Regions from separate parts of the Salinispora sp. H7-4 genome, predicted to be linked through region 1. Evidence: predicted binding sites of a transcription regulator. Region 1 holds the regulator's gene; the other holds the start of a gene.
What was found. Region 1 encodes HrcA, which represses chaperone genes, less so after heat shock. Its sites were predicted from a motif close to GGTTNGCACNCTCNNNNNGAGNGTGCNAACC; they were not measured.
Positions count from the first base shown of each region.

Region 2: the regulator HrcA is predicted to act here: its motif matches at 9,586-9,616, upstream of groL (chaperonin GroEL).

Region 1 covers NZ_JABZED010000022.1:36,981-51,688, forward strand. Annotated here, with positions in the region: gene holA (DNA polymerase III subunit delta) at 1-633, shown strand, start outside; gene H0524_RS13540 (hypothetical protein) at 630-1,133, shown strand; gene rpsT (30S ribosomal protein S20) at 1,246-1,512, opposite strand; gene H0524_RS13550 (phosphotransferase family protein) at 1,699-2,784, opposite strand; gene H0524_RS13555 (DUF4240 domain-containing protein) at 3,005-3,541, shown strand; gene lepA (translation elongation factor 4) at 3,728-5,626, shown strand; gene H0524_RS13565 (hypothetical protein) at 5,690-6,550, opposite strand; gene H0524_RS13570 (enoyl-CoA hydratase-related protein) at 6,803-7,585, opposite strand; gene hemW (radical SAM family heme chaperone HemW) at 7,604-8,827, shown strand; gene H0524_RS24775 (DUF4870 domain-containing protein) at 9,010-9,513, opposite strand; gene hrcA (heat-inducible transcriptional repressor HrcA) at 9,827-10,849, shown strand; gene dnaJ (molecular chaperone DnaJ) at 10,919-12,064, shown strand; gene H0524_RS13595 (16S rRNA (uracil(1498)-N(3))-methyltransferase) at 12,130-12,864, shown strand; gene H0524_RS13600 (histidine triad nucleotide-binding protein) at 12,921-13,283, shown strand; gene H0524_RS13605 (PhoH family protein) at 13,441-14,499, shown strand; gene ybeY (rRNA maturation RNase YbeY) at 14,517-14,708, shown strand, end outside.
Region 2 covers NZ_JABZED010000027.1:17,780-32,487, reverse strand. Annotated here, with positions in the region: gene H0524_RS13920 (aromatic acid exporter family protein) at 1-339, opposite strand, end outside; gene H0524_RS13915 (FAD-binding oxidoreductase) at 530-1,924, shown strand; gene H0524_RS13910 (glycerol-3-phosphate dehydrogenase/oxidase) at 1,976-3,787, opposite strand; gene H0524_RS13905 (S8 family serine peptidase) at 3,900-6,329, shown strand; gene H0524_RS13900 (GNAT family N-acetyltransferase) at 6,491-7,420, shown strand; gene H0524_RS13895 (hypothetical protein) at 7,507-7,710, shown strand; gene groL (chaperonin GroEL) at 7,768-9,390, opposite strand; gene H0524_RS13885 (cold-shock protein) at 10,008-10,211, opposite strand; gene H0524_RS13880 (GNAT family N-acetyltransferase) at 10,422-10,958, shown strand; gene H0524_RS13875 (hypothetical protein) at 10,983-11,189, shown strand; gene H0524_RS13870 (SAM-dependent methyltransferase) at 11,224-12,063, shown strand; gene paaN (phenylacetic acid degradation protein PaaN) at 12,251-13,924, opposite strand; gene H0524_RS13860 (GNAT family N-acetyltransferase) at 13,977-14,708, opposite strand, start outside.

The sequences.
Region 1 (14,708 bases):
CTGAAGGCGGCCGGCGCTACCGTGGTGCCGGCTGCCCGGCTGAAGGGGCACCGGGAGCGGGTGACGTTCGTCCGGGACGAGTTTCGGCGGGCCGGTGGCCGGTGTACCGACTCCGCCGCCGAGGCGCTCATCGCGGCGGTCGGTAATGACCTGCGCGAACTCGCCGCCGCCTGCTCGCAGTTGATGGCCGACACCGACGGGAAGATCAGCCCGGAGACCGTGGCCCGGTACTACCGGGGGCGGGTCGAGGTGTCCGGCTTCACCGTCGCCGATGCGACGATGGTGGGCGACGTGCCGGCGGCGCTGGAGGCGCTGCGTTGGGCGCTGCACGTCGGCGTTGACCCGGTGCCGATTGCTGATGCGCTCGCCGACGGCGTGCGTACCGTGGCCCGGGTCGCCTCCGCCGGGCGGGGGAGCCCCTACCAACTGGCGAGCACCCTCGGCATGCCGGCCTGGAAGATTGAGCGGGCGCAGCGGCAGAGCCGCGGTTGGACGCCGGAGGGTCTGGTGCAGGCCATGCGGGCCGCGGCCGAGTGCAACGCAGCCGTGAAGGGGGGCTCGGAGGACCGGGCGTACGCGTTGGAGCGGGCCGTCTTCTCGGTGGCAGCGGCGCGGCAGGGTGGCGGCCGGTGACCGGACCGAGGTCGTGGGCCATCCTGACGGCGGAGGAGGAGCGCTACCGGCCGTTGTACGCGCGCCTGCTGGGGCTGCGGTTCGTCAACCCCGGTGGGGTGCTCTGCTTCGTCTTCTTCGAGGGGGCCGTCGCGCTGGCGGCACTGCTGGCGCTCGCCGAACTGGTCAGCTGGTGGTCGGTGCTGGTGCTGCCGGCGATGGTCGCGGTGATGGTGAAGATCAACGATGTGGTGGCGGCGCGGGTCGTCCGCTCCGCGGCGCTCGTGCCCGACCAGGAGCGGGACCGCTTCCGCCACCAGATGGAGCCGGTGGTCGGCACCGCGCGGGTTGGCTGGATCCGGCACAGCGTGCCCGGCGTTGTCGTCTCGTCCGGTCCGGAGCGTCCCGGAGAGCTGGCTACGGCCGCAGTGCGAGAGCTGCCCTCGGCCGAAGTGCGGGAGTTGCCCACGGTCGGAGCGCGGGAGTTGCCCTCGGCCGGAGCGGCCCCGGCCGAACGCTGACCTCGGCAGCACGACCGCTGCCCCGGATCACCGCAGGAGAAGCGTGCGGCGGGCAGCACAAAACCCCGGACCGGATCGGGCCGGGGTTTCGTCCTGAACTGGTATGGCTGGGTCAGGCGGAGAACGACGCCACGCGCTTGGCGATCGCCGACTTACGGTTCGCAGCCTGGTTGGCGTGGATAACGCCCTTGCTGGCGGCCTTGTCCAGCTTGCGGGCGGCATCGCGCATGAGAACCGTCGCGTTCTCCACGTCGCCGGTCTCGGCGGCCTCGTGGAACTTGCGGATGGCGGTCTTCAGCGACGACTTGACCGACTTGTTACGCAGCCGGCGCTTCTCGTTCTGCCGGTTGCGCTTGATCTGGGACTTGATGTTCGCCACGCGACAGCCTCGTCTGATAGCTCGGGTTGGTCTGCATCCGCGCGGCGAGCATGCGTCATCGTCGCGCGAAGTGCAAGGCTACCAGGTCGCTCGAGTAGCGCCAAAGTTGCCTCCCGAGCCACCCGCCGGGGGCGGTGCGACTGGCGGTGGAGCTCTGCACCCGGCGGGTTCCGCACCCGATGGGGTTCAGCTCCAGCCCTGCCGGCGGGCGAGCCAGTCGAGCGCGTACTCGCCGCTGCGGCGTTGGTGGGTCGCGAGCTGCTCGGTCGCGGTCTCCGGAACCGTGGCTGCGGTGGTGAGGAAGTAGCCGGCCAGCGCCGCCAGCGTGACATCCAGGGCATCCGGCGGGGCCTCGGCGGTAGCCGGGTGGGCCGCGAAGGCGGTGTCCAGCCAGTCGGTGGTCAGGGCGGGCGTTGGTCCGACGGTGATCGTCGGGAAGGGGGAGCTCGCTGGTTCGGCCGGGGAGCTTGCGCCGCCGGTACCGGCCAACGCGGCGACGGTGACCTCCTGCTGCTCCACGGCATGCCCCCCGAGGAGGAGCGTGACCAGGTCGAACCAGGCCGGACCGCGGCAGAGCCAGGTCCAGTCACAGAACCACACCTGCCCGTGCGAGGTGAGGAGCACGTTGTCCGGACGCAGGTCCCCGTGGATCAATCCGGACGCCGGGGCGAGGTACCCCGGTAGCCGGGACTCGAGCCCGACCAGTTCGGGCAGCCGCTGCTCGAGCCCGGCCGGCAGCGGCGGAGGGGCCTCCCGGCCTGCTGCCACGTCACCCCAGCAGAGGATGTCGGCTTGGGCCAGCTCGGCCAGGTGTGGCGGGTTGAGCGCGGCGAGGTCGCTGGGCGGTGGGTCCAGGGCGGCGGCGACCTCCGCGTACGCGGTCAGGGTGGTGGTCAGCTCCGATGGCTCCCACGGGCGTCCGGGCGGATAGCCGTCAACCGCGTCGAGGGCGACGGCGAACCAGCCGGACTCTGTCAGGGTCCAGCGGGTTCGGGGTGCCGCCAGCCCGGGCGGGAGCCGGTCGAGGACCGTCGCCTCTCGCCAGTACCAGTTGGCCAGGTGGGAATCGCGGGGCGCGGCCTTGACGAAGACCCGGCCGCCGTCGGCGGCGGACAGCACCCCGGCGAAGCCACGGGTGAAGCCGGTGGTCGCGGTACGGGTCGCGACCACCGGGGCGCCGAGGCGGTCGGCGAGGGCTGCCCGCAAACCCACGGGCAGGTCGGACCAGCCGGGCCGGCGGGTGGTCCCGGGATGCGGGGGTGAACTCGGCATCTTTCCAGTGTCGTACGGATTCGCGAGTCCACCAGGCTAAGCGGGCAGTGTGTCGACGAACGGACGGCGGGGGTTACCGGCCAGCCATGATCGGGTGACTTCGGGAAGGTTGTCGCACCCCCTGGTCGGCGGGTTCGGAAGGTTGTCGCACACTCCTGGTCGGCGGGTTCGGGGGTCGTCACACGGTCCCGCTTGGCCGGTTCTGGAAGACTGGCGGGTCATGCGGACCGACGACTTCTGGCAGCTGGTTGACCAGGCCCGGGTAGGGGGTGGGGGCGAGCCGGACGCGGTGGCCGTTCGGGCCGTGGCCCTGCTCGCGGCGCGGGAGCCGGAGGAGATCCTCGGATACACGCGTCATCAGGCCCGGGTGCTGGCCGCCTCGCACCGGGTGGACCTCTGGGGCGCGGCGTACCTGATCAACGGCGGGATCTCCGACGACGGCTTCCACGACTTCCGTGGCTGGCTGATGACCCAGGGGCGCGAGGTGTTCGCGGGGGCCGTCGCCGAGCCGGACTCGCTGGCCGACCTGCCGCCGGTACGGACCGCGTCGTTGTCGGGTGAGGAGTTCGCCTGCGCCCGAATGTTGGCGGTGCCGTGGGAGGCGTACCGGAAGGCGACCGCGACCGAGCTGCCGGCGGACCGGGATCCGGTTCCGGTGCCCGACCTGAACGACTTCTGGGATTTCGACGACGCGGATGAGGCCCGCCGCCGGCTCCCGAAGCTCGCCGCCCTCTTCGTCGAGCCGCCGGGCGAATAGCGCGGTTGCCAGTGATTCGTCGGGCGGCCGGGCGGACCGGCCGGCCTGCCGCTGAACCGGCCCGGTTCGTCGCCGGGTGCGCTCGGGTTTGCCCGCGCAGCGGAACCGAGGGCGTGGCGTGGGAGCATTAGCGGGGGCCGGTGCCGCGCCGGCTCGCTCCACGTCAGTCGACCAGAACGGACCGCTGTGCCACCGACGCTCGATTCCGGCGCGAACACTCCTGGTGCCACCGAACCGGCGCGTATCCGGAACTTCTGCATCATCGCCCACATCGATCATGGGAAGTCGACCCTGGCCGACCGGATGTTGCAGCTCACCGGTGTGGTCGACCCCCGACAGATGCGGGCGCAATACCTCGATCGGATGGACATCGAGCGGGAGCGCGGGATCACCATCAAGAGTCAGGCCGTCCGAATGCCGTGGGCGATTCGGGAGGGGGAGCGGGCCGGCGAGAGCGCCGTGCTCAACATGATCGACACCCCCGGGCACGTCGACTTCAGCTACGAGGTCTCCCGCTCCCTGGCGGCCTGCGAGGGCGCGATCCTGCTGGTGGACGCCGCCCAGGGTATCGAGGCGCAGACCCTGGCCAACCTCTACCTGGCGCTCGAGAACGATCTGCACATCATCCCGGTGCTCAACAAGATCGACCTGCCGGCGGCCCAGCCGGAGAAGTACGCCGAGGAGCTGGCGCACCTGATCGGCGGTGATCCGGCGGACTGTATCCGGGTCTCCGGCAAGACCGGCGACGGCGTGCCGCACCTGCTCGACGAGATCGTCCGGCAGTTCACCCCGCCGGTCGGTGTGGCGGGGTCGTCGGCCCGAGCAATGATCTTCGACTCGGTGTACGACGTATACCGCGGCGTGGTCACCTATGTCCGGGTGGTTGACGGGCAGATCAACGCCCGGGACCGGATCAAGATGATGTCCACCGGTGCGGTCCACGAACTGCTGGAGATCGGGGTGATCTCCCCGGAGATGGTCAAGGCGGACGCCCTCGGTGTCGGCGAGGTCGGATATCTGATCACCGGCGTGAAGGATGTCCGGCAGTCGCGGGTCGGTGACACCGTCACCATCAACGCGAGGCCGGCGGCGGAGCCGCTCGGCGGGTACAAGGACCCGAAGCCGATGGTCTACTCCGGCCTCTACCCGATCGACGGGTCGGACTACCCGAACCTGCGGGACGCGTTGGACAAGCTCAAGCTCAATGACGCGGCGCTGACCTACGAGCCGGAGACCTCCGGTGCGCTCGGTTTCGGCTTTCGCTGCGGCTTCCTCGGCCTGCTGCACCTCGAGATCATTCGGGAGCGGCTGGAGCGGGAGTTCAACCTCGACCTGATCTCCACCGCGCCGAACGTGGTCTACCGGGCCATCAACGAGGACGGCGAGGAGGTCGTGGTCACCAACCCGAGCGAGTACCCGACCGGCAAGATCGCCGAGGTGTACGAGCCGGTGGTGCGCGCCACGGTGTTGACCCCGAACGACTTCGTCGGCGCGGTCATGGAGCTCTGTCAGGGCCGCCGGGGCACGCTGCTCGGCATGGACTACCTCTCCGCCGACCGGGTGGAGCTGCGCTACACGCTGCCGCTGGCGGAGATTATTTTCGACTTCTTCGACCAGCTCAAGAGCCGCACCAAGGGGTACGCGTCGTTGGACTACGAGCCCTCCGGCGAGCAGGCCTCCGACCTGGTCAAGGTGGATATCCTGCTGCACGGTGAGCCGGTTGACGCGTTCAGCGCGATCGTGCACAAGGACAAGGCGTACGCCTACGGCACCACCATCGCCGCGAAGCTGCGCTCCCTGATCCCCCGCCAGCAGTTCGAGGTGCCCATCCAGGCGGCGATCGGCAGTCGGGTGATCGCCCGGGAGACGATCCGCGCGATCCGCAAGGACGTCCTGGCGAAGTGCTACGGCGGCGACATCAGCCGCAAGCGCAAGCTGCTGGAGAAGCAGAAGGAAGGCAAGAAGCGGATGAAGATGGTGGGCCGGGTCGAGGTGCCGCAGGAGGCGTTCATCGCCGCGCTCTCCTCGGACTCCGGTGGCGGCGGTGGCGGCGGTGGCGGCGGCAAGACGTCCGGTAAGAAATAGCCGAGGCGGGGGGACTCAGGACAGCTGTCCTGAGTCCCCCCGCGTCCCTCGATCCGGTCGACCTCAGGAGGCGTCGAGGACCTCGGCGACCACCTGGGTGGGGCTCTGTTTGCCGGTTGTCGGGGCCCAGGCGCCCTCCTCCGCGGTCCACCGTAGCCCTTGGAAGTGGACCTGTTGGACTCCGTTGTCCTGGGCGTGGGACACCAGCCAGTGCGCGTACCGCCAGCCGCCCTGCTCGTCGTCCACCGTCACGGTCAGCCGGGTCGGGCCGGCCGCCGCGGCGTCGGGGGCGAGCCCCCAGTCCAGGGTCAGCCCCTGGGCCAGCGCCGCGGTCGCCGCGGCCCCGCGGTGCTGCGGATCGTCGTTGACGGCGCAGGCCACCGCTCCGCTGGCCTGACCGAGCAGGGCCCGGCTCAGCACCTCCGACTCGTCGGCCCACTTCTGGTATGCCTCCGGGAAGGCCGAGCGCTGCACCGTCTGGGCGGCGTCGGTCACCCGCATCTCCTCCCAGTCGCGCACCTTCGCCAGCGCGGCGTAGAAGGTGTTCGTCGCGTACCGCGGGTCCCGGATCTCGGCTGGCGAGCCCCAGCCCTGGCTGGGCCGCTGCTGGAACAGGCCCACCGAGTCCCGGTCGCCGCCGGCCAGGTTGCGCAGCCCCGACTCCTGGTACGCGGTCGCCAGCGCCACCACGACCGCCCGTTCCGGCATGCCGCGTTGCGCCCCGATGGCCGCGATCGTCGCCGCGTTGGCCATCTGGCCGGCATCCAGCTCCACCTCGCCGTCCGCCTGCACCGTGCAGCTCCGCCCGGCGAACGGGAGCCGAATCCCGTCCGCGATGTGCCGGAAGGTGACGAAGAGCCCGACCACGGCGACGAGCGCCAGAACGATGCCAGTCGCTACGACTGCCCGAGTCCGCACCTGCACCCCCTGTTTGATGAGTCCGACAAGCGTAAGCCCCGGGTGCCCGGTGAGCCGCGGCCAGCCGGGGCGGCGCTGCCCGGGCGTTCGGTCGGTTCGGCTGCCGGTCGGTCGAGGCGACGGTGGGCGTCAGCCTTCCCGTGCTGCGCCGGCCAGAAACCCGGGGCTTCCGTCCGTGCCAGGCCCGGAGAAAGCCGGAGCTATCGCCGATGCCGGGCCCGGCCAGGAACCGGGCTACTGGCCCGGCCAGGAACCGGGCTACTGCCCCGGCACCCAGCTCGCCGGCCGCTTCTCCCGGAACGCTGACACGCCCTCCAACCCCTCCGCGGAGAGAAAGTAGCCGGTGGAGAGGGCGGCCAGGTCGGCGAGCTCGCCCCGCAGATCGGTCGCGGTGGGGCGGTGGAGCAGCTGCTTCGCCCCGGCCAGTGCGCCGGGTGCGCCCCGGACCAGCGAATCGCAGTAACGGGCGACGACGGCGTCCAACTCCGCCAGTGGCACCGCCGTGGTGACCAGACCGACTTCGGCGGCCCGCTGCCCGTCGAAGGTGTCCCCGGTCAGGTAGAGCTCGGCCGCGGCGCGGGGCCGCAGTCGGGGCAGCACCGTCGCCGAGATCACCGCCGGGATCACCCCGATTCGGACCTCGGTGAAGGCGAACGTCGCCTCCTGGGCGCAGATCGCCAGATCGGCCGCGGCGATCAGGCCCAGCCCGCCGGCCCGTGCCGGCCCGGCCACCCGCGCCACCACTGGCTTTGGGCATTCCGATACGGCCGCGAGCACGTCACCGAGCATCCCGGCCGGCACCGTGCCGCTGGCGTACGCGGCGGCGGTCTCCTTCAGGTCGGCGCCGGAGCAGAATACCGGCCCGGCATGGTCCAGCACGACGGCGCGTACGGCGTCGTCGGCGACCGCCGCGGCGAGTCCGTCGAGCAGCTGGGTCATCAGCGGGGTGGAGAGCGCGTTGCGGTTGTGCGGGCTGTTCAGGGTGAGGGTGGTCACCCCACCGGCCGTGGCGGCCTGCACCAGCGCGTCGGGAGAGGTCATGCGGGCACACTAGTGGCCATGCCCGGTGTCCTACCAGAAGGCGAGCGCATCCCGGTGGATGGATCGCTGCCCACAACCGCCCTGACCTCGGTGGGAACGCGGGGGTTCGGCGTGTACGTACACGTCCCCTTCTGTGCCAGCCGGTGCGGGTACTGCGACTTCAACACCTACACGGCCGCCGAGTTGGGGGGTGGCGCCAGCCGGGAGGAGTACGCCGACACCGTACTCGCCGAACTCGCGCTGGCCGCCCGGGTGCTGCGCGGGAACCCTCCGCCCCGGGTCGACACGGTCTTCGTCGGCGGTGGCACCCCCACCCTGCTGCCCGCGGCGGACCTCGCCCGGATCCTCGACGGCATCGATCGCACCTGGGGGTTGGCCGCCGACGCGGAGATCACCACGGAGGCCAACCCGGAGTCGGTCACCCCGCGCTCTCTCGCCGCGCTGCGGACCGCCGGCTACACGAGGATCTCGCTGGGCATGCAGTCCGCCTCGCCCGGGGTGCTCGCGATCCTGGATCGGCGGCACAGCGCCGGCCGGGCCGTCGCCGCCGCCCGGGAGGCCCGGGAGGCCGGGTTCGACCACGTCAACCTGGACCTGATCTATGGGACGCCGGGGGAGAGCGCGGCCGACTTCGCCGCCTCGCTGGACGAGGTGGTCGCCGCGGGGGTGGACCACGTCAGCGCGTACTCCCTGATCGTGGAGGAGGGGACCCGGCTCGCGGCCCAGGTGCGGCGGGGCGAGTTGGCGCAGCCCTCCGACGACGTCGCCGCGGACCGTTACCTGGCCGCGGAGGCGGCCCTCGACGCCGCCGGGTTCTCCTGGTACGAGGTCTCCAACTGGGCGCGGACACCAGCCGCCCGGTGCCGGCACAACCTCTTGTACTGGACCGGCGGCAACTGGTGGGGCCTCGGCCCGGGGGCACACAGCCACATCGGCGGGGTGCGTTGGTGGAACGTCAAACACCCCACGGCGTACGCGCAACGGCTCGCGGCGGGGGCGTCGCCGGGCTTGGCCCGGGAGGTGTTGACCGCCGACGAGGCGCACCTGGAGGACGTCATGCTGCGGCTCCGGCTCGCCGCGGGCCTGCCGCTGGACGTGTTGGACCCTGTCGGTCGTGCCGGCGCCGATCGGGCCCGGGCAGCGGGTCTGCTGGCCGCGGCGGCGTACGGCGACGGTCGGGCGGTGTTGACCCTGCGCGGTCGCCTGCTCGCGGACGCGGTGGTGCGGGACCTGCTCGGCTGATCGGCGCCGTTCCGGTCCTCGTTGGCCCAGTGCCCACGAACCACCCGTATCCGGTCATCCAGTCAGTTGGGCAGGTCGGATGATCGGGCGGTGCGGGCGTGGACCGCGACGGCGATGGGACCGGGCAACAGCGGAGCCGGCCCGGCCGGAACCCGTTCAGTCGGGATCCGGCCAGTCGGGCTTCACTTGATGAGGCTGGCCGACATCGGGTAGCGGTAATGCCGGCCTTCATTCGCCCGTAGGGCGGCGATGATGCCGAACACGATCTGCATCACCACGACGGCGATGTTCGGCAGGAACAGCAGGCACCAGCCCAGGAACAGCAGGACGAAGGCGATCAAGGACCAGGTGATCTGGAAGTTGAGCGCCGCTTGGGCGTGTGCGCGGACGGTTGGTGACTGGTTGCCGCGGGCCAGGTAGGCGACCAGTGGGGCGACGAACCCGAGCAGACCAAAGCTGATCAGTGCGCCGACGGCGCCGCCGAGGTGCGCGCCGAGGACCCACATCCGGTCCTCGCTGTTTCCGTAACCGCCGGGTGGGCCGTAGCCGCCGCCGGGTGGGCCGTAGCCGCCGCCGGGTGGGTAACCGGCATCGCTGGGTGGATAGCCGCCGGGCGGCGGCAGGGCGCCGGGGGGTGGGTAGCTGCCCGGTGGCGGCAAGCTACCCGGGTCGGATGTCCCGGGCATCGGGGTGGTGGGGTCGTCGGGACCCGGGCCGGGTAGCCGGGCTCTCCGCCGGTAGGAGGGCGAGGTGGTTCCGTCATGGGGTCACCGTAGGCGCAGCGGACAACGAGCCCCAGCGCGGCGTCCCGGCTGTCCAGATGATCATTTTAGGCGGACCGTCGGGTCGGGCGGCAGGCCCAGCCGCATCATTCGATGACGGTACTCGATCTTTGTTGATCATCGCGCTGGCGGGCGTGCCGACGTAGACTGGCACTCGCTAGAGTCGAGTGCCAGGAGGCGCCTCGACGGCCGACGCGTGGTGGGAGGAGGGGGAAGGATGGGTCTCGACGACCGCAAACTCGCGGTGCTGCGCGCGATCGTCGAAGACTACGTCGCCACGCAGGAGCCCGTCGGCAGCAAGATGCTGGTCGAGCGCCACCAACTCGGGGTCTCCCCAGCGACCGTCCGCAACGACATGGCGGTCCTGGAGGAGGAGGGCTACATTCGGCAGCCGCACACCAGCGCCGGCCGGGTGCCCACCGACCGTGGCTACCGGCTCTTCGTGGACCGGCTGTCCCGGGTGAAGCCGCTCACCCCGGCCGAGCGCCGGGCGATCGAGCGTTTCCTGGTCGGCGCGCTTGACCTCGACGACGTGGTGCACCGCACGGTCCGGCTGCTGGCCCAGTTGACCCGGCAGGTCGCCGTCGTGCAGTACCCGTCGCTGGCCCGATCCTCGGTCCGGCACCTGGAGCTGGTGCCGGTCTCCACCACCCGGCTGATGCTTGTCATGATCGCCGATACCGGTCGGGTCGAGCAGCGGCTCGTCGAGCTACCGGGGCCGATTCTCCCTGACGACGTGATCGATCTGCGTCAGCTGGTCAACGAGAAGCTGGTCGGTACCCGGCTCGCCGACACACCGCCACTGGTGCAGGCGTTGGTTGACGAGGTGAGCGGTGAGCTGCGACCGGCCATGATCACCCTCTCCACCGTCCTGCTGGAGACGCTGGTCGAACGGCACGAGGAGCGCATCGCCCTCGCCGGCACCGCCAATCTCACCCGCGGTGGTCTGCTCGACTTCCAGGGGTCGCTGCGCCCCATCCTGGAGGCGCTGGAGGAGGAGGTGGTCCTCCTCAAACTCATTGGGGAGGTCGAGCCGAGCGCGATGCGCGTCCGGATCGGCGACGAGAACGAGATCGACAATCTCCGGGCCACCTCGGTGGTGAGCACCGGCTACGGGCCAGGGGTGACCATCCTGGGGGGTCTCGGAGTGGTCGGGCCGACCCGGATGGACTATCCCAGCACCATCGCCACGGTTCGGGCCGTGGCGCGCTACGTGGGCGACCTGCTCGCCCAGAACTAGGCATTACCGTCCGGCCGGATCGGGCCGGCGGTCGGCGCAAGCGAGACGAACATGAGGACACCGAACGCAGTGGCCAAGGACTACTACGGCATCCTCGGCGTGAGCCGGGAAGCCTCCGACGACGAGATCAAGCGCGCCTACCGCAAGCTCGCGCGCCAGTACCACCCGGACGTTAATCCGGACGTGGCGGCGCAAGAGAAGTTCAAGGACATCAACGCCGCGTACGAGGTCCTCTCCGACGACCGGAAGCGGCAGATCGTTGACCTCGGTGGCGACCCGCTTGCCCCCGGCGGCGGGGGCGGCGGCCCGGGTGGACCCGGCGAGGCCGGCCCGTTCGTCGGCTTCCAGGACATCATGGACGCCTTCTTCGGGGGGGCCGCCGGCGGCGGCGGACGGGGGCCGCGCCCCCGCACCCGACCGGGCTCCGACGCGATCCTGCGCCTCGAGCTGGACCTGCCCGAGACCGCGTTCGGCGTGGAGGCGCCGATCGCGGTCGACACCGCCGTGCTCTGCACCACCTGTTCCGGTGCGGGCACCGCCGCCGGCACCCATCCGGAGACCTGCGAGGCGTGTGGCGGGCGGGGCGAGGTGCAGTCGGTGCAGCGCACCTTCCTCGGGCAGGTGGTTTCGGCCCGGCCGTGTACCGCCTGTCAGGGCCACGGCACCACGATTCCGAACCCCTGCCCCACCTGCGCCGGGGACGGCCGGGTGCGGACCCGGCGTTCGCTGACGGTCAAGATTCCCGCCGGGGTCGAGGACGGGATGCGGATCCGACTGGCCCAGCAGGGCGAGGTGGGCCCCGGCGGTGGCACCGCCGGCGACCTCTATGTGGAGATCCATGAGCGCCCGCACGATGTCTTCTCCCGCAAGGGCGACGACCTGCACTGCCGGGTGGCTGTCCCGATGACGACAGCGGCGCTCGGCACCCGCCTGACCATCAAGACGCTGGACAGCGAGGAGCCGGTTGACGTCAAGGCCGGCACCCAGCCCGGCAGCATGCTGCGGCTTCGCGCCCGCGGCGTGCCGCACCTGCGGGGGACCGGCCGGGGTGATCTGTTCGTCCACCTGGACGTGCGGACGCCCACCAAGCTGGACGCCGATCAGGAACAGATGCTGCGCGAGTTCGCCCAGACCCGGGGCGAGGAGGTCGCCGAGCTGACCAAGCAGGGGGGCTTCTTCTCCCGGATGCGCGACGCTTTCAACGGCCACGCCTGACTCGACCTGTCCCGGTGTCCCAGGCCAGCGGCCCAGGGCACCGGGATGGTCGCTAGCCTGGCATCGTGTCCGCGCCGCTGTTCCTGGTTGATTCGTTGCCCACCGCCGAGACGGCGACCCTGGACGGGCCGGAGGGGCATCACGCCGCGACGGTGCAGCGGTTGCGGGTCGGCGAGGAGTTACTGCTCGCTGACGGCCGCGGCGGCACGGCCGTCGCCGTGGTCACGGCGGTGGGGCAGGGCGTGCTTGACTTTCGGATCACCTCCCGGGAACACCTGGCCGCCCCCGCCCACCGGCTCGTCGTCGTTCAGGGGCTGGCCAAGGGGGAGCGGGGTGAGCTGGCCGTACAGGCGATGACCGAGGTCGGCGTGGACGCGATCGTGCCCTGGGCGGCCGCGCGTTCGGTCACCCAGTGGCGGGGCGACCGGGGGACACGTGCCCGGGGCAAGTGGGTCGCCACCGCGCGGGAGGCCGCGAAGCAGGCCCGTCGGGCCTGGCTGCCGGTGGTGACCGGCGCGCCGGCCGAGTCCACCTCCGAGGTGGCCCGCCGGATCGCCGGCGCCGCGGCGGCGTTCGTCCTGCACGAGCAGGCGGAGGAACGTCTGGTCACCGCGGAGCTGCCCGACCGGGGCGAGATCGTGTTGGTGGTCGGCCCCGAGGGCGGCGTTGCCCCGACCGAGCTGGCCGCCTTCGCCGAGGCCGGAGCCCGGACGGTGCGGCTGGGCCCGTCGGTGCTGCGTACCTCCACCGCCGGGGTGGCGGCGCTTTCGGTGCTCGCCGGCCGCCTTGGCCGCTGGTAGCGCCGGTTCTTCCGCTCTGGGCGGCGATGCCCGGAGCGTTTCCTTACACTGCCTCGGTGAACACAACTGACTGTCTGTTCTGCCGGATCGTCGCCGGTGAGATTCCCGCCACCGTTGTCCGGGAGACCCGGACAACTCTCGCGTTCCGTGACATCGGTCCGAAGGCTCCGGTGCACGTGCTGGTGATCCCGAAGGAGCACTACGCCGACGTGGCCACTCTGGCGGAGGGCGACCCGGGGCTCGCCGGTGAGGTGCTCGCCACCGCCGCCGCGGTCGCCGAGGAGGAGGGGCTGCTCGGCGACGGCTTCCGGCTGATCTTCAACACCGGGGCGTACGGGGGCCAGGAGGTCTTTCATGTCCACGCACACCTGCTCGGTGGTGCGCCGCTCGGGCCGATGCTGACCGGTAACCTCAGCTGACGGCGGCGGGGGTCGGCCGGTCGGTGCCGGGCAGGGGAATTGGGCGAGGTACCCCGGCGGTTGAACCGATACGATGGGGGCAACGACCAGCACGCCGCGGCGACCAGCCCGGCGCCGAGATCGAGAGCAGGTGGCGCAGGGCCACGCGGCCCAACCTATGACCAGCACCCCACCTCCCGGCCCGCCCCGGGCACAGACCAGGATCACCGTCCCGGAGCCGAGGATCATGGTCAATCTCCTCGGTACGGGGGACGAGATCCTGCGACTGGTCGAGCGCTCCGTGAACAGCGACGTGCATGTTCGGGGTAACGAGATCACGATCACCGGCGCACCCGCGGACAACGCTCTCGCCGAGCGGCTCTTCGGCGAATTGATCGAACTCATCGAGAAAGGTGAGACGCTGACCACCGATGCTGTCCGGCGCACCGTTGGCATGCTCGAGCAGGGCAGCGCCGAACGGCCCGCCGAGGTCCTGACGCTCAACATCCTCTCCCGACGTGGTCGTACCATTCGCCCCAAGACGCTCGGGCAGAAGCGTTACGTCGACGCTATCGACGCCCACACCATCGTCTTCGGTATCGGTCCCGCCGGCACCGGCAAGACCTACCTGGCGATGGCGAAGGCGGTCCAGGCGCTGCAGGCCAAGCAGGTCAACCGGATCATCCTCACCCGGCCGGCGGTCGAGGCGGGCGAGCGGCTGGGCTTCCTGCCCGGCACGCTGAACGAGAAGATCGACCCGTACCTGCGACCGCTGTACGACGCGTTGCACGACATGCTTGACCCGGAGTCGATCCCGAAGCTGATGGCGGCGGGCACGATCGAGGTGGCGCCGCTGGCGTACATGCGGGGTCGTACGCTCAACGACGCGTTCATCATCCTGGACGAGGCGCAGAACACCACGCCGGAGCAGATGAAGATGTTCCTCACCCGGCTCGGCTTCGGTTCCAGGATCGTTGTCACCGGCGACGTAACCCAGGTGGACCTTCCCGGCGGGACGACCAGTGGCCTGCGGGTCGTCCGGGAGATCCTCACCGATCTGGCGGACGTGCACTTCGCCCAGCTCTCCAGCTCGGACGTGGTCCGACACCGGCTGGTTGGGGAGATCGTCGACGCGTACGCCCGCTGGGACGTGGAGCGGGAAAACCAGCAGGCGAAGAGCGTGCAGGCGGTGCCCGGGCGGCCCGCCCAGGGTGGCCGCGCCGGTCGGCGCCGCTAACGAAGCGAAGGAAGACAGTGTCCATCGAGATTGCCAATGAGTCCGGAGTTGACGTCGATACCGACGCGGTACTCGCCGTCGCCCGGCACGCCCTCGACGAAATGGGGGTCAACCAGCTCGCCGAGCTCTCCGTGTTGCTTGTCGATATCGACTACATGGCCGAGTTGAACCATCGCTGGATGGGCGGGGACGGTCCCACCGATGTCCTT
Region 2 (14,708 bases), on a different contig from region 1:
CACGAGACAGAGCTGCCACGGTCCGGTGCCCAGCAGAAAGATCAAGAGGTCGCCGACCGCCACCCCGACCGCCACCCCGACGATCAGCTCCACCGTGCGACGGAAGCGCTGCCCGACCGAGACGGCGAGGGTACCGACCGCCGAGATCGGCGCGAAGACGGGCTGCGGGCTGCCCAGCAGTTCATGCGCCACCAGCCAGGAGATACCGGCGGCGAGTCCGGCCTGCACGGAGAGCACCAACGTCGCGCGGACCCGGGACACCCGATCATTGAGAGTCGCCCGGCCACGACGGCGCAGCCGCCGTGCCGTCGCCGCGATCCGGGCGCCGTCGATGTCCATCCCACCGCCATCCCGCGGCCGAGTCGCTACCCCAGTGCAGGTCGCTCGTCCCAGGCCACGGCGGGTACTACCCACCCCGCCCCCGGTCGAATCCTCTCCGCGGCAGTTCCGTATCGCGCGCCCGGAACGAAACGGACGGGCACCGGAGGGCGGGGTGGGATCAGAGGCACGCGGGTCGTAGCCTCGGCTCATGGGTCCCCTCCTCGACGAGCTGCGTGCCGTGCTCGGTGCCGACGCGGTGTTGACCGACCCGGATCTGCTCCGGACGCACCAACGGGACGAGGCAGATCTCTGTGCCGCCGGCACGCCACTCGTGGTCACCCGCCCCCGGGACACCGCCCAGGTGTCGGCGGTGGTACGCGCCGCGGCGCGGCACGGGGCGCCGGTGGTGCCGCAGGGCGCCCGGACCGGGCTGGCGGGTGCGGCGAACGCGGTGGCGGGCGCCGTCGTGATCAGCACCTCGGCCCTGACCACCATCCTGGAGATCGATCCGGTCAGCCGAATCGCGGTGGTACAACCGGGAGTGGTCAACGCGGCTCTCGGCGCCGCGGTCGCCGAACACGGGCTGTGGTACCCGCCGGACCCCGGCTCCTGGGAGTCGTCCACCATCGGCGGCAACGTGGCCACCAACGCCGGTGGCATGTGCTGCGTGAAGTACGGCGTGACCACCGAGTACGTGCTCGGCCTCGAGGTGGTGCTCGCCTCCGGCGAGGTGCTGCGCACCGGACGGCGTACCGCGAAGGGGGTGGCCGGGTATGACCTGACCCGCCTCTTCGTCGGCTCCGAGGGCACCCTCGGGGTGCTCACCGAGGTGACCGTCGCGCTGCGGCCCGCTCCGGCGGAGTCGCTGACCATGGTGGCGGTCTTCCCGAGCACCACCGCCGCGGGGGCCGCGGTGGCGAAGATCGCCGCCCAGGGTCTCTCCCCCAGCCTGCTGGAACTGCTCGACCAGACGCACCTGCGCGCCATCGAGGCGTACCGGCCGATGGGCCTGCGCCAGGATGCGGCCGCGCTGCTACTGGCCGCCGTTGACACCGGCGCGCGCGCCGCCGACGACCTGGCCGCGCTCACGGCGGTCTGCACGGCGGCCGGCGCCGACGAGGTGTACGCGGCCACCGACGCGGCCGAGGCAGCGGCGCTGCTACAGGCACGACGACTGGCGCACCCGGCGATGGAACGGTTCGCCGCTGACACGTACCCGGACGGTAACGGCGGCCTGGTCATTGACGATGTGGCGGTGCCACGCGGATCGTTGGCCGCCATGCTCGACGGGGTGGCGCGGATCGCCGCCGGGTGCGACGTACCAATCGGTGTGGTGGGGCATGCCGGGGACGGCAACCTGCACCCGAACATCGTGGTCGACCGGGCGGACCCGGCGAGCCTCGACCGGGGACGACGCGCATTCGACGAGATCATGCGGTTGGGGCTCGAGCTGGGAGGCACCTGCACCGGCGAACACGGAGTCGGCCTCCTCAAACGCGAATGGCTGGCCGAGGAGGTCGGTCCGGTCGGGATCCGGGTACACCAGGCGATCAAGGCGGCGCTGGACCCGACGGGCCTGCTCAACCCGGGCAAGGTGCTCTGACCCGACGTGCCTGCGCAAACCCGGGCAAGGTGCGCGGACCCCGCGCCCTGGCTACGGGGAGGGGGCGGCGCGCTCCACCGGGTCCCCATCCCCCCGGTCGGCGGCGAAGCCACGGACATCGGGTGCACCGAGCCGGGCCGTGTCGGCCGTCGCGTCATCCGGCATCAGCTGCGAGTTGCGCTCCGCCGCCACCCGCGCCCGGTAGTGCGCCACCTCCCGGGCCCGGGTCGCGGCGTCCCAGCCCAGCACCGCGCCCATCAGTTCCGCCGTGTGCTCGGCCGACTCCAGACCACGGTGCGCGGTCTCGATGGAGATCCGGGTCCGCCGGTCCAGCACATCCTCCAGGTGCAGCGCCCCCTCGGCCCGGGTCGCGTAGGTCACCTCGGCGGCCAGGTACTCCGGCGCGCCGGCCAACGGCGAGCCGAGCAACGGATCGGCGTCAATCAGGGCCAACAGCTCCAGGGCGAGGCTGCCGTACCGCTCCAGCAGATGCTCGACCACGCCGACCGGCGCCCCGTGCCGGCGGGCCAGGTCCGCCCGGTCCCGCCACATCGCCGAGTAGCCGTCGGCACCGAGCAACGGCAGGTCGGCCGTACGCGACCGCGGCGCCGCGCCGAGCCGGCGGGCCGCCCGGTTCACCACGTCCGCGGCCATCACCCGGTACGTCGTGTACTTGCCCCCGGCGACCAGCAGCAGCCCGAGCATCGGCTCGATCACCGCGTGTTCCCGGGACAGCTTGGAGGTGGAGTCCGCCTCGCCGGCCAGCAACGGTCGCAGACCCGCGTACACGCCTTCGATGTCGGCGGTGGTCAGCGGCCGGTCCAGGATGGTGTTGACCTGTGCCAGCAGGTACTCGATGTCCCGGGCGGAGGCCGCGGGGTGGGAGCGGTCCAGCCGCCAGTCGGTGTCGGTCGTACCGATGATCCAGTGCCCACCCCAGGGAATGACGAAGAGCACGCTGGTGGCGGTCCGCAGGATCAGCCCGGTCTCGCCGGTGATCGCCGATCGGGGCACCACCAGGTGCACGCCTTTCGAGGCCCGGACCCGAACCCGGGGGCGTAGCCCGACATCGTCGAGCATCCGCGACATGTCGTCGCTCCACACCCCGGTCGCCGCGATCACGGTGCGGGCCCGTACCTCGAACTCGGCGTCCGGGGAGTCGGCCGGCGCCTCCAGGTCCCGAACCCGAACCCCGGTCACCTCGCGGGCCTGCCGGATCAGACCGACGGCGCGGGCGCTGTTAACCACGGTCGCGCCGAGGCTGGCCGCGGTCCGGGCGAGGGTGACCACCAGCCGGGCGTCGTCGACCTGGCCGTCGTAGTAGCGGATCGCGCCGGCCAGCTCCTCCGCCTTGAGGCTCGGGAAGGTCCGGCGGGCCCCCTCCCGGGTCAGGTGCCGGTGCAGCGGCATGCCTCGGCCGCCGCCGAAGACACCGGCGAAGGCGTCGTACGCCGCCACCCCCGCGCCGTAGTAGGAGCGGCGCAGCATCCGGGCCGGCAGGTCCCGGAGCCCGCCGCCGGGCAGCGGGACCAGAAACGGCACCGGGCGGACCAGGTGCGGCGCGAGCCGGGTGGCCAGCAGGCCCCGCTCGGTGAGCGCCTCGTGGACCAGGCCGAACTCGAGCTGTTCGAGGTAGCGCAGGCCACCGTGGATCAGCTTGCTGGACCGGCTGGAGGTGCCGGCCGCGTAGTCGCGCGCCTCGACGAGGGCGACCTTCAGGCCACGGGAGGCGGCGTCCAGAGCGGCGCCAGCGCCGGTGACTCCGCCGCCAATGATCAGGACATCGAAGTGCTCGACCGCCAGGCTGCGCAGGTCGGCGGTGCGCCGTTGCGGAGAGAGCTGGCTGGCCGTCGCTCGGGACACATTCGGGTCTCGCACGCCTCCACGGTAGCCCTCCCCGTCTCGGCCAGGGCAGTAGCGCATTCCGGGACACTCCGTCCCACCGCCGACCGACGGTGGTTCACCGTCGTACGGTGTGCCGGTGCAGCCCGGACCCTGGCCAGCCCACCCCCTCCCGAGCCCGGCCGGCCCACCGCGGGGCAGCCCGGTGCCGGTGGTCGCCGCCGTCTTCCTCGGCCTGTGGATCGTCGGCCTCACCGTGGTCACCCAACTCGGCGGCTGGTTGACCGACCAACTCCTCCTCCTGGTCGGCGTGGACCGGCTGGTCTGGCTCTGGCCGGTGACCACCGTCGCGGTGGTGGTCCTGGCCGGCATCCCCACCCTGCTGCTCGCCCTGCTGCCCCGCTCCCGGGTGGTTCGCACCGTCGGCCAGCTCTGGCTGGTGGGGCTGCTGGTGTTCGGCGCGCTGAGCCTGCCGCGGGTGCTGCCACCGGTGCAGCACGAGGCGTATCTGGCGACGCTCGCCGGCACGGCCGGGCTGGCCGCCCTGGTCATCCACCGGCTGGTCAGTCACCGGATCGCGCCGAGGGGCCCGGAGGGCGAGCCGGGCTGGCACCGACGGCGCGCCCCACGCCCCACCCCGGTGACGCTGCTGGGGCTCACGGGCGGGCTGGCCCTGCTGTTGCCGTGGGTCTGGGTTGGTGCGCTCGGTGGGCTGCTGGAGACGCTGCTCGCCGCGCTCGCCGCCGCGGCCGTCGGTGGGTTGGCAGCCGCGCTCCTGCCCGCCGCGTTCTGGTCCCGCCGCAGCGCCGACACTCCGCACCGACCGGGCCGGCTGGTGCTGGTAGACGGTCTGGTGGCCGGCGTCGTTCTGCTGCTGCTCGGGGCGGGAGTCGGGCAGTCCGGCGCCCAGCTGCCGCTGCTGCTGACGCTGCCGCCGGCCGGGTTCGCGCTGGCGGCGTTGGCCGCCGCCGCCCGGCGGAGCGCGACCGGCGTCGGGCCCGCCACCGCGGGGTTGGTGGGGCTGAGCGTCTTCGGCCCGCTCGCCTGGGCCGACCCGGAGGAGGTCAGCCTGGTGCTGGCCACCGCCCGGGACGTGCCCTTCTGGGTGGCGGTCGCTGCCGGTGCCGGCTGCACCGTCGCGGTCCTGCTCGCCCTCGGGTACGGGGTGGTGCTCGTCCGACGTCCGGGCGCCCGACCCAGTCGGACGGTGGCCGGGGTGGCGGCGGCCACCCTGCTGGTGGCGACCGGGGCGGTGGCCGTCGGGCCAGGGCAGCCCGGGCTGCACGGTGAACGGCTCTTCGTGGTGCTCCGGGAGCAGGCCGACCTGAGCGACGTACCCGCCGCCACCGGGCGGGCCGGTCGTGATCGCCGGGCCGCCGAGGTCTACCGGCGGCTGGTGGAGACCGCCGAGCGGACGCAGGCCGGCCTGCGCCGGGAGCTGCGCCGCTTCCGGCTGGACCACACGCCCTACTACCTGGTCAACGCGATCGAGGTCGACGGCGGGCCGCTGGTGCGGGCCTGGCTGGCAGGCCGTTCCGAGGTGGATCGGGTGCTGGTCAGCCAGCGGGTCCGCCCCCTGCCCGCGCCCGCCCCCATCACCCGGGGAGACGCCGCGCCGCCGCCGGGCGTGGCCTGGAACATCCGGCTGATCGGCGCCGACCGGGTCTGGTCGGAGCTGGGGATCACCGGTACGGGGGTGACCGTGGGCAGCTCCGACTCGGGGGTGGATGGCACCCATCCGGGGCTGGCGGCCGGCTTCCGCGGCGGGGACGACTCGTGGTTCGACCCCTGGAACGCCACCTCGGCCCCGCGGGACCGGGGCGGGCACGGCACCCACACCCTCGGCAGCGCGGTGGGGCGGGACGGGGCCGGGGTCGCCCCCGGCGCCACCTGGACCGGCTGCGTCAATCTGGACCGTAACCTCGGCAACCCCGCGCTCTATCTGGACTGCCTCCAGTTCATGCTGGCGCCCTTCCCTATCGGCGGGGATCCGTTCCGCGACGGTCGCCCACACCGCGCGCCGGAGATCCTCACCAATTCATGGGGCTGCCCCGCGCTGGAGGGCTGTGATTCCGGGGCGCTGCAGCCGGCCGTTGCCGCCCTGTCCGCTGCGGGGATCCTCATGGTGGTCGCCGCCGGCAACACCGGGCCCCGCTGCCGCTCAATCGAGGATTCCCCGGCTTTCCACCCGGATGTCCTGACTGTCGGCGCGGTTGACCAGCGGCGACGGGTGGCCGACTTCTCCTCGCGCGGCCCGGGGCCCGGCGGTGTCGCCAAACCGGACCTGGTCGCCCCGGGCGCCGACGTGCTCAGCGCGCTGCCGGGTGGCGGGTACGGCGCGCTCAGCGGCACGTCGATGGCGACTCCGCAGGTGGCCGGGGTGGCGGCGCTGATGTGGTCGGCGAATCCGGCGTTGATCGGCGATCTACCTCGGACGCGCCAGATCCTGACCGAGACCGCCACCGCGGTCCGGGTCAGTGGCGACCGGTGCGGCGACGAGGCGCATGTCGCAGGCGCCGGCCTGGTGGACGCGTACGCCGCGGTCCGCGCCGCCCGCGGCTGAGCGTCGTACGTAGGCCGGGGCTTCTGACGGCTGGGCCGGCCCGCTCCGGCCGCCCGGTAGGCGAAGGCGGGTCGCGGCGGCAGGCGGGTCGCGTCGGCGGGCGGGCGGGCGGCGGGGAACTTTCTTAACAACAGTGTTCCGGTGGCCTAGGGTCAGCGTCCATGGATCTGTTGGTCACCGAGCTGACGCCGGAGCAGCTGCCGACCGTGATCGAGCTGTGCGGCCGGTCCCTGGATCTGCCGGACGACGCCGCCGAGGCGGGGGCCATCGTGGCGACGCTCTGGCCGCGGGCGGTTACCAGCCGCCCCGTCGTCGCGCTGGGCGCCTACCGGGAGGACCGGCTCATCGGCGTACTGCTCGGCTCGCTCTCCACGCCGGGCAGCCCGGCCGCGCATGTGGACCTGGTCGCGGTGGGGCCGGCGCACCGCCGGCGGGGGGTGGCGCGGGCGCTGGTGTCGCGCGCCGAGCAACAGTTCGCCGGGCTCGGGGCGAGGGAGGTACGGCTGGCGGGCAACCCGCCGTACTATGCCTGGCCCGGTATTGATGTGCGCTACACGCCGGCGATCTGTGCGGCGGAGGCGCTCGGGTACGCCCGGGACAGTACGGCCTGGAACATGACCGCCGACCTCTGCGGCGCCGAGAGCCCGGCGCTACGGACGACGGCACCGGCGGAGCAGCGGCTGGCCGGTCTGGGGGTGACGGTACGGCGGGCGGAGCCGGCGGATCTGCCGGCGCTGACGGCGTTCGTGTCGGGGACCTTCGACGGCACCTGGGCCGCGGAGGTGGCCGAGTCGATCGGCCGGGACCGGGCCGGCTGCCACCTCGCCGAACGCGACGGCGACCTTCTCGGCTTCGCCGCCTGGGGTTCATCCCGGCCGGGTTGGTTCGGCCCGATGGGCACCGCGCCGGCCGCGGCCGGGTCCGGGATCGGTGGGGTGCTGCTGCGTCGCTGCCTCGCCGATCAACGGGCCGCGGGGATCATCCAGGCGCAGATCGGCTGGGTGGGGCCGGTTCGGTTCTACTCGGGCAGCGCAGGTGCCTGGATCGAGCGGGTCTTCTTCGGGTACCGGCGGAGCCTCGGGGAGCAATAACCGACGAATGGGATAGATCATCCGATAGCGTCATTCGCCCCCATTAGCCGGCAACGGCCCCTACCGTTTCGGTGGAGGAGGCCCACATGACGACGGACGACGAACAGCCCGGGCCGCCGTTGCCCTATGACCGCCTCGACGTCGGCGATGCCGAGCAGCAGGCGGAGATGGACGGCGCCGATGAGCCGCCCGCCGACGAACCGGTGCCGGTCGTGGACGAGCCGGTCCCGGCACCCCAGCCGTACGACCAGACGCAGAAGCGGCGCAACCAACGGCCGTTGCCAACGTAGCCGCGCAAAGGGGCGGGCCGCTGAGCGGCCCGCCCCTCCGGTCTCGCGAAACTGGACTCAGAAGTCCATTTCCCCGCCGCCCGGGCCAGCCGGGGCAGCCGGGGTCTTCTCCGGCTTGTCCGCCACAACGGCCTCGGTGGTGAGGAAGAGCGCCGCGATCGACGACGCGTTCTGCAGCGCCGAACGGGTCACCTTGGCCGGGTCGATGATGCCCGCGGCCATCAGGTCCACGTAGCCACCGGTCGCGGCGTTCAGGCCGTGGCCGGCCTCGATGCCACGGACGTGCTCGACGACGACGCCACCCTCAAGGCCGGCGTTGACGGCGATCTGCCGCAGCGGGCCGTCCAGCGCGATCTTGACGATCTGGGCGCCGGTCGCCTCGTCACCGGTCAGGTCGAGCTTGTCGAAGGCGGTCTTGCCGGCCTGCACCAGCGCGACGCCACCACCCGGGACGATGCCCTCCTCGACGGCAGCCTTCGCGTTGCGAACGGCGTCCTCGATGCGGTGCTTGCGCTCCTTCAGCTCGACCTCGGTGGCCGCGCCAACCTTGATCACCGCAACGCCGCCGGCCAGCTTGGCCAGCCGCTCCTGCAGCTTCTCCCGGTCGTAGTCGGAGTCGCTCTTGTCGATCTCGGCCCGGATCTGGTTGACCCGGCCCTGGATCTGCTCGGCGTCGCCGGCACCGTCGACGATCGTGGTCTCGTCCTTGGTCACCACGACCTTGCGGGCACGACCCACCATGTCGAGGCTGACGGCGTCCAGCTTGAGGCCGACCTCCTCGCTGATGACCTGGCCACCGGTGAGGATGGCGATGTCACCGAGCATGGCCTTGCGGCGGTCACCGAAGCCCGGGGCCTTGACGGCGACGGACTTGAAGGTGCCCCGGACCTTGTTGACGACCAGGGTCGCCAGGGCCTCGCCCTCGATGTCCTCGGCGATGATCAGCAGCGGCTTGCCCGACTGCATGACCTTCTCCAGGATCGGGAGCAGGTCCTTGACCGAGGAGATCTTGCTGTTGACGATCAGGATGTAGGGGTCGTCAAAGACGGCCTCCATCCGCTCCGGGTCGGTCATGAAGTACGCGGAGATGTAGCCCTTGTCGAAGCGCATACCCTCGGTGAGCTCGAGCTCCAGGCCGAAGGTGTTGCTCTCCTCGACGGTGATGACGCCTTCCTTGCCGACCTTGTCCATCGCCTCGGCGATGATCTCGCCGACGCTGGGGTCACCAGCGGAGATGGAGGCGGTGGAGGCGATCTGCTCCTTGGTCTCGACGTCCTTGGCGAGCTTCAGCAGCTCCTCCGAGACGCTGGCGACCGCGGTCTCGATGCCCCGCTTCAGGGCCATCGGGTTGGCGCCGGCGGCCACGTTACGCAGGCCCTCACGGACCATGGCCTGGGCCAGGACGGTCGCCGTCGTCGTGCCGTCACCGGCGACGTCGTCGGTCTTCTTCGCGACCTCCTTGACCAGCTCAGCGCCGATCTTCTCGTACGGGTCCTCGAGCTCGATCTCCTTGGCGATGCTCACACCATCGTTGGTGATGGTGGGAGCGCCCCACTTCTTCTCGAGCACGACGTTACGGCCCTTGGGGCCGAGGGTCACCTTCACAGCGTCAGCGAGCTGGTTCATGCCCCGCTCGAGGCCGCGGCGAGCTTCCTCGTCGAACGCGATCATCTTGGCCATACGGCGTTGTCCTCCTGGACACTCGCGGGCCACCCGAGAGAGTGTCCCGGATGGGCCGCCTGGTTACGCACCTTCAGACGTCGCCACCTGGCGACGGCGACGTCCGTCGGCCGGGCCGGATAGCCCGCGACGACCGGCCAACTGCCGCACCCGCGTCCTGCGACGCCGCTGCAACCGTGGCCCTCCCGCCCCGACCATTGGCACTCACGGTATGCGAGTGCCAATGACCTGTTTAGCACTCCCCCTTGCCGAGTGCAAGCACGATCGCCCAGGGCAGTCGACTTCCACCGGCCGCCGAACGACCCTCACCAGCCCCTCGTACACCGACCATGCGGCAGCAACGGCAACGAGCCCCACCTGCTTCCTCAGGTAGGGCTCGTTCTTCCTCAGGTAGGGCTCGGAAGGTGACAGTGCGGCGAGAGCCGGGCACGAACGAACAGCAGCCGGGGCCCAACGGGCGGCAGGCGGGCAGGCACAGCGGGCCGGCGGGCGGCACGCACGGCGGAGCAACGTCACCCAGCCACACGCGGGCCGCGCCAGCCCGAGCCGATCGGCTGGGCGGCGACAATATGAGGGACGACCGTTACGCCGGTCGCCCCCGAGGCAGCGCCGGCCGCTCAGGCGACGACGCGCACCCGTTCGGCCTGCGGGCCCTTCTGACCCTGGGCGATCTCGAACTCCACCCGCTGGCCATCGTCCAGCGCCTTGTAGCCGTCCATCTCGATAGCAGAGAAATGAACGAAGACGTCCTGCCCCCCGTCAACGGCGATGAAGCCGTAGCCCTTTTCGGCGTTGAACCACTTCACGGTGCCCTGTGCCACGGTGCACTTCCTAACTCTGCGCGACTCCACTCACCCCGGCCGAGCCGGCACGCCGGCCGGCGGGTGGCACCGGTTCGACGATCGGCGACGGCCGCTGAACCGGTGACCGAAATCGCACGCTACACGAGGCGTGACGACGGCGCACGACCACAAATCGGACATGCGGCGAGCGAGTTCCATCGTCGAGCATCGTTATGATAGATAACCGACATGACGAGCGATCCCGCCCCGGGGCCGGCATCGACCCGGCGGGCGCGGGTCCGTCGGGTCCGGCCAGCCGACGCCGCCCGAATGCGGGCGCTGCGGCTGGAGATGCTCGCCGACGCACCGCTGGCCTTCCTGGAGACGCTTGCCGACGCGGCGGCCCGCCCCCACGCCGACTACGCGGCGCGCATCGCGTACACCGCGACGGGCAGCACCAACGCGCAGTTCGTCGCGGACCCGAGCGGCCGGCTGGTCGGACATGCCGGGGGCACGGCGACTCCGGACGAACCGGGGCTCACCGTCATCTTCGCCGTTTACATCACCCCGTCCTGGCGGCGCAGCGGACTGCTCCCCGACCTGATCGACGCGGTGGCCGACTGGTCCCGCGCCTGCGGTCGTCCGGAGCTGATGCTGGAGGTCGTGGTCGGCAACGAGCGGGCCTACCGGGCGTACCGCCGGTTGGGGTTCGTCGACACCGGCCGCCGCCTTCCGCACCCGACGATCCCGACCCTCACCGAGCTGCAGATGCGCCGCCCGGCCTGAACGACGCGGTACGACACCGAACGCGTGCGGTATGACCCCGAACGGGTCCGGTACGACCCCGAACGGGTCCGGTACGACCCCGAACGGGTCCGGTACGACCCCGAACGGGTCCGGGCCACCGACCCGAACACCGATCGGCGGGCCCGGCCAGGGGGTGCACCCGGTGCCGCCCGGACCGCAGCCGCACTGGTCTCCGGGAATGTCGCTGGCGTCGATGTCCGGCTAGGCTGAACGCCGCCCGCTCCACGAGCGTCCTTAGTAGGAGGTGACCGTGCCCAGCAGTAACCCGGCTACGGAAGATCAACAGCAGCCCCATTCATCCGCGATAGACAACGGTGTGCCACATTCCGCCCGGATCTACGACTACTGGCTCGGGGGTAAGGACAACTTCGCCGCTGACCGGGCCGTCGCCGAGGCCCTGATATCGGCGATCCCGACCGTGCGGTCCATGGCCGCCGAGAACCGTCGATTTGTCCACCGGGTGGCCCGCTACCTGGTCGGACAGGCCGGCGTGCGGCAGTTCCTGGACGTCGGCACCGGCATCCCCACCAGTCCGAATCTGCACGAGGTAGCCCAGGAGATCGCTCCGGATACCCGGGTGGTCTATGTCGACAATGACCCCATCGTCCTGGCCCACGCCCGAGCCCTGATGATCAGCACTGAGCAGGGGCGCAGCGAGTACATCCACGCCGACCTGCGTGAGCCGGAGTTGATTGTCAACCACCGGAAACTACGCGAGGTACTTGACCTCAACCGGCCAGTCGCCCTGACGGTTATCGCGATCCTGATGCTGCTCGAGGACGCCGAGGACCCGTGGCGCAAGATCCGCGTACTGATGGACGCCCTGCCGTCCGGTAGCTACGTGGCGATCACCCACCCGACCGGCGACTTCAACCCGGAAGCCGTCAAGACGGCCATGGACGCTGTCGTTGACAGCGGCATGACCCTCGTGCCCCGCAGCCGCGACGAGGTGGCCCGATTCTTCGCGGGTTGGGAGCTGGTGGAGCCGGGAATCGTCCCGGTGGCGGCCTGGCATCCCGACGACGGCCCGCCCACCGACCCGCACGCCGCCTACTACTGGGCCGGCATCGCTCGCAAGCCCTAGCTCCTTCGCCGCTGAGGTCGCGTCGGAGCGCCGGGCTGCCGGGCTGCCGGGCTGCCGGGCTGCCGGGCTGCCGGGCGGACAACGCCGCGAAGGAGTCGTCCGCCCGGAAGTGCCCGCTGGTGCAGATCCGGGCCGTCCGGCCGGAGCCGGGCCTGCGCGCCCCGCAGCCCCGAGGGGTGGGTCTTACTCAGACGTGGCGACGGCTCTGCACAATGCGGAACCGGTTGGCGACGTAGGCACCGTCGGTGAGAGCCGCGTTGGCCGCCGGGTTCGCGCCGCTGCCATGGAAGTCGGAGAAGGCCGCCGACTGGTTCACGAAGACGCTTCCGGTCAGGTTCGCCGACAGGTGCACCCCGACCTCGACCGCCGCCGCCTCGGCCGCGTCCAGCACCGCGTCCTCAGTCGAGTAGACCGCCGCGGTCAACGCGCCCTGCTCACCCACCGTGGTGCGCAGGAGCTCCAGGCTGTGCTCGGTCGAGTCGGTCCCGATCACGAACGAGATCGGGCCGAACCACTCCCGGGTGTAGGTGGCGGTGTCGTCGGCGTGCAGTCGGACGATGGTCGGCGTCCGGACCACCGCACCGGGGAAGGCCGGGTGGGTGACGGTACGGGACTCCAGCACCGACTCACCGACCTTGGTCACCTCGTCCAGCCGCTCCAACACCCCGTCGTTGACGATCGCGCCGGTCAACTCCACGCTGCGCGCCGGATCGGCGGTGAGCTTGCCTACCGCCGCCGCGATACCGGCCGCCACCTCGGCGAAGCTCTTGTGCCCCTGGTCGGTCTCGATGCCGTCCCGGGGAATCAGGATGTTCTGCGAGGTGGTGCACATCTGGCCGCTGTAGAGGGTCAGCGTGAAGCCCAGGTTGCGGCACATCCCGCCGAAGTCGTCGGTGGAGTCGATGACCACCGCGTTCAAGCCGGCCTTCTCGGTGTAGACCTGCGCCTGCCGGGCGTTGGCCTCCAGCCAGTCGCCGTACTCGGAGGAGCCGGTGAAGTCGACGATCCGTACCGCCGGATGCTGGGCCAGCGTGGAGGCGAGCTTCTCGCCCGGTGCCTCGGGGGCGAGCTGCACCAGGTTCGGGTCGAAACCGGCCTCGGCGAGCACCTGGCGGGCGTACCGCACCGTGATCGCGAGCGGCAGCACCGCGCGCGGGTGCGGCTTGACGATCACCGGGTTGCCGGTGACCAGCGAGGCGAAGAGCCCCGGGTACGAGTTCCAGGTCGGGAAGGTGTTGCAGCCGATCACCAGCGCGACGCCCCGCGGCACCACGTGGAAGGTCTTGGTCATCCGCAGCGGGTCGCCCTTGCCCGCCGCCTTCTCCCAGCCGGCCGTGCCCGGGTGCCGGGTCATCTCCGCGTACGCGTAGGCGAGCGCCTCCAACGCCCGGTCCAGCGCGTGCGCACCGCCCGCCTGGAAGGCCATCACGAACGCCTGCCCGCTGGTGAACTGCACCGCGTTGGCCAGCTCGAAGACGTTGCGGTGCAGCCGATCCAGGATCTCCAGACAGACGCCCACCCGGGCCTGGGGCCCGGCGTCCCGCCACGACGGCAGCGCCGTGGTGGCGGCGGCGGTGAGGTGGTCGGCGCTCGCGTGCGGGTAGCCGACTCCCAGGTCGACGCCGAAGGGGCTGACCTCGGTCTGGACCGTGCTCCCGGCGCCGGCCTGGTCCAGGGGAAAGTCACGACCGAGGTACGCCTCGAAGGCCGCCTTGCCGTCGTCGGCGGCGGTCTCGCCGTACACCCGCGGGCTGGGCGACTCCGGGTAGGCGGACCAGTACCCGCGCTGCGAGATGGCGGTCAGCGCCCGGTCGAGGGTCTCGGCGTGCCTGTCGTACAGGGGGTGCGGGGTCTCCGTCATGCCCGACATCATGCAACAGATGTCAGCACGATCAGTAGGGCCGCGTCACAGATCAGATCGTCAACTGCCAGTTGGTCCAGTGGTCCGCGACCCGGAACCCGAGCTGCTCGTTGATGGCGATCATGTGGTCGTTGGCGGCGGCGTTGAAGGTGTTGATAACCCGCACCGCCGGTTCGTGGGACCGCAGGTACCGCAGGTTCTCGAGCTTGACGAGCAGGCCGAGGCGGTGCCCCCGGTGCTCCGGGTCCACGATCGTGATCTGCTGGAGCGCGTGCCAGTCGACGGTGGCCGCCACGTCGAGCATGGTCCACCCGACGAGCCGGCCGGAAGCCCGGTGCCGTACTCCGGTGTGGTAGCGACGTTTGCCGCGCGCGTCCAGGGCGACGTCGGTGGCCCGGACCCGCTCGACGTCGTACCGCTCCGGCTCCCACGCCAGGTCCCCCATCGGCGCGTCGGCGATGAGGCGCCCCTCGAGGTAGGCGACATCGGCCTGGTACTCCGCCGGGGTGTGACCCCGCCAGAACACCAGCTGGTAGTCGGTGGCCCGGTCCTGGGCCTCAGCCAGCAGGCGGGCCAGCGCCGCGGGGTCGAGCTGGTCGAGGTCCAGCCGGCGGCGGACGTCGGCCAGCACGGAGTCCGCCCCGAGCGTCCGGGCGAAGGCGGCACCGGCCGCCACCGTGTCCAGGGTCATCGCGGTCAGCCGCTTGCGCCGGTGTTCCCGGGCCACCTCGACCGCGCGGTCGAAGAGTGCCCGCCCGACGCCCCGGCGCCGAGCGGCCGGATG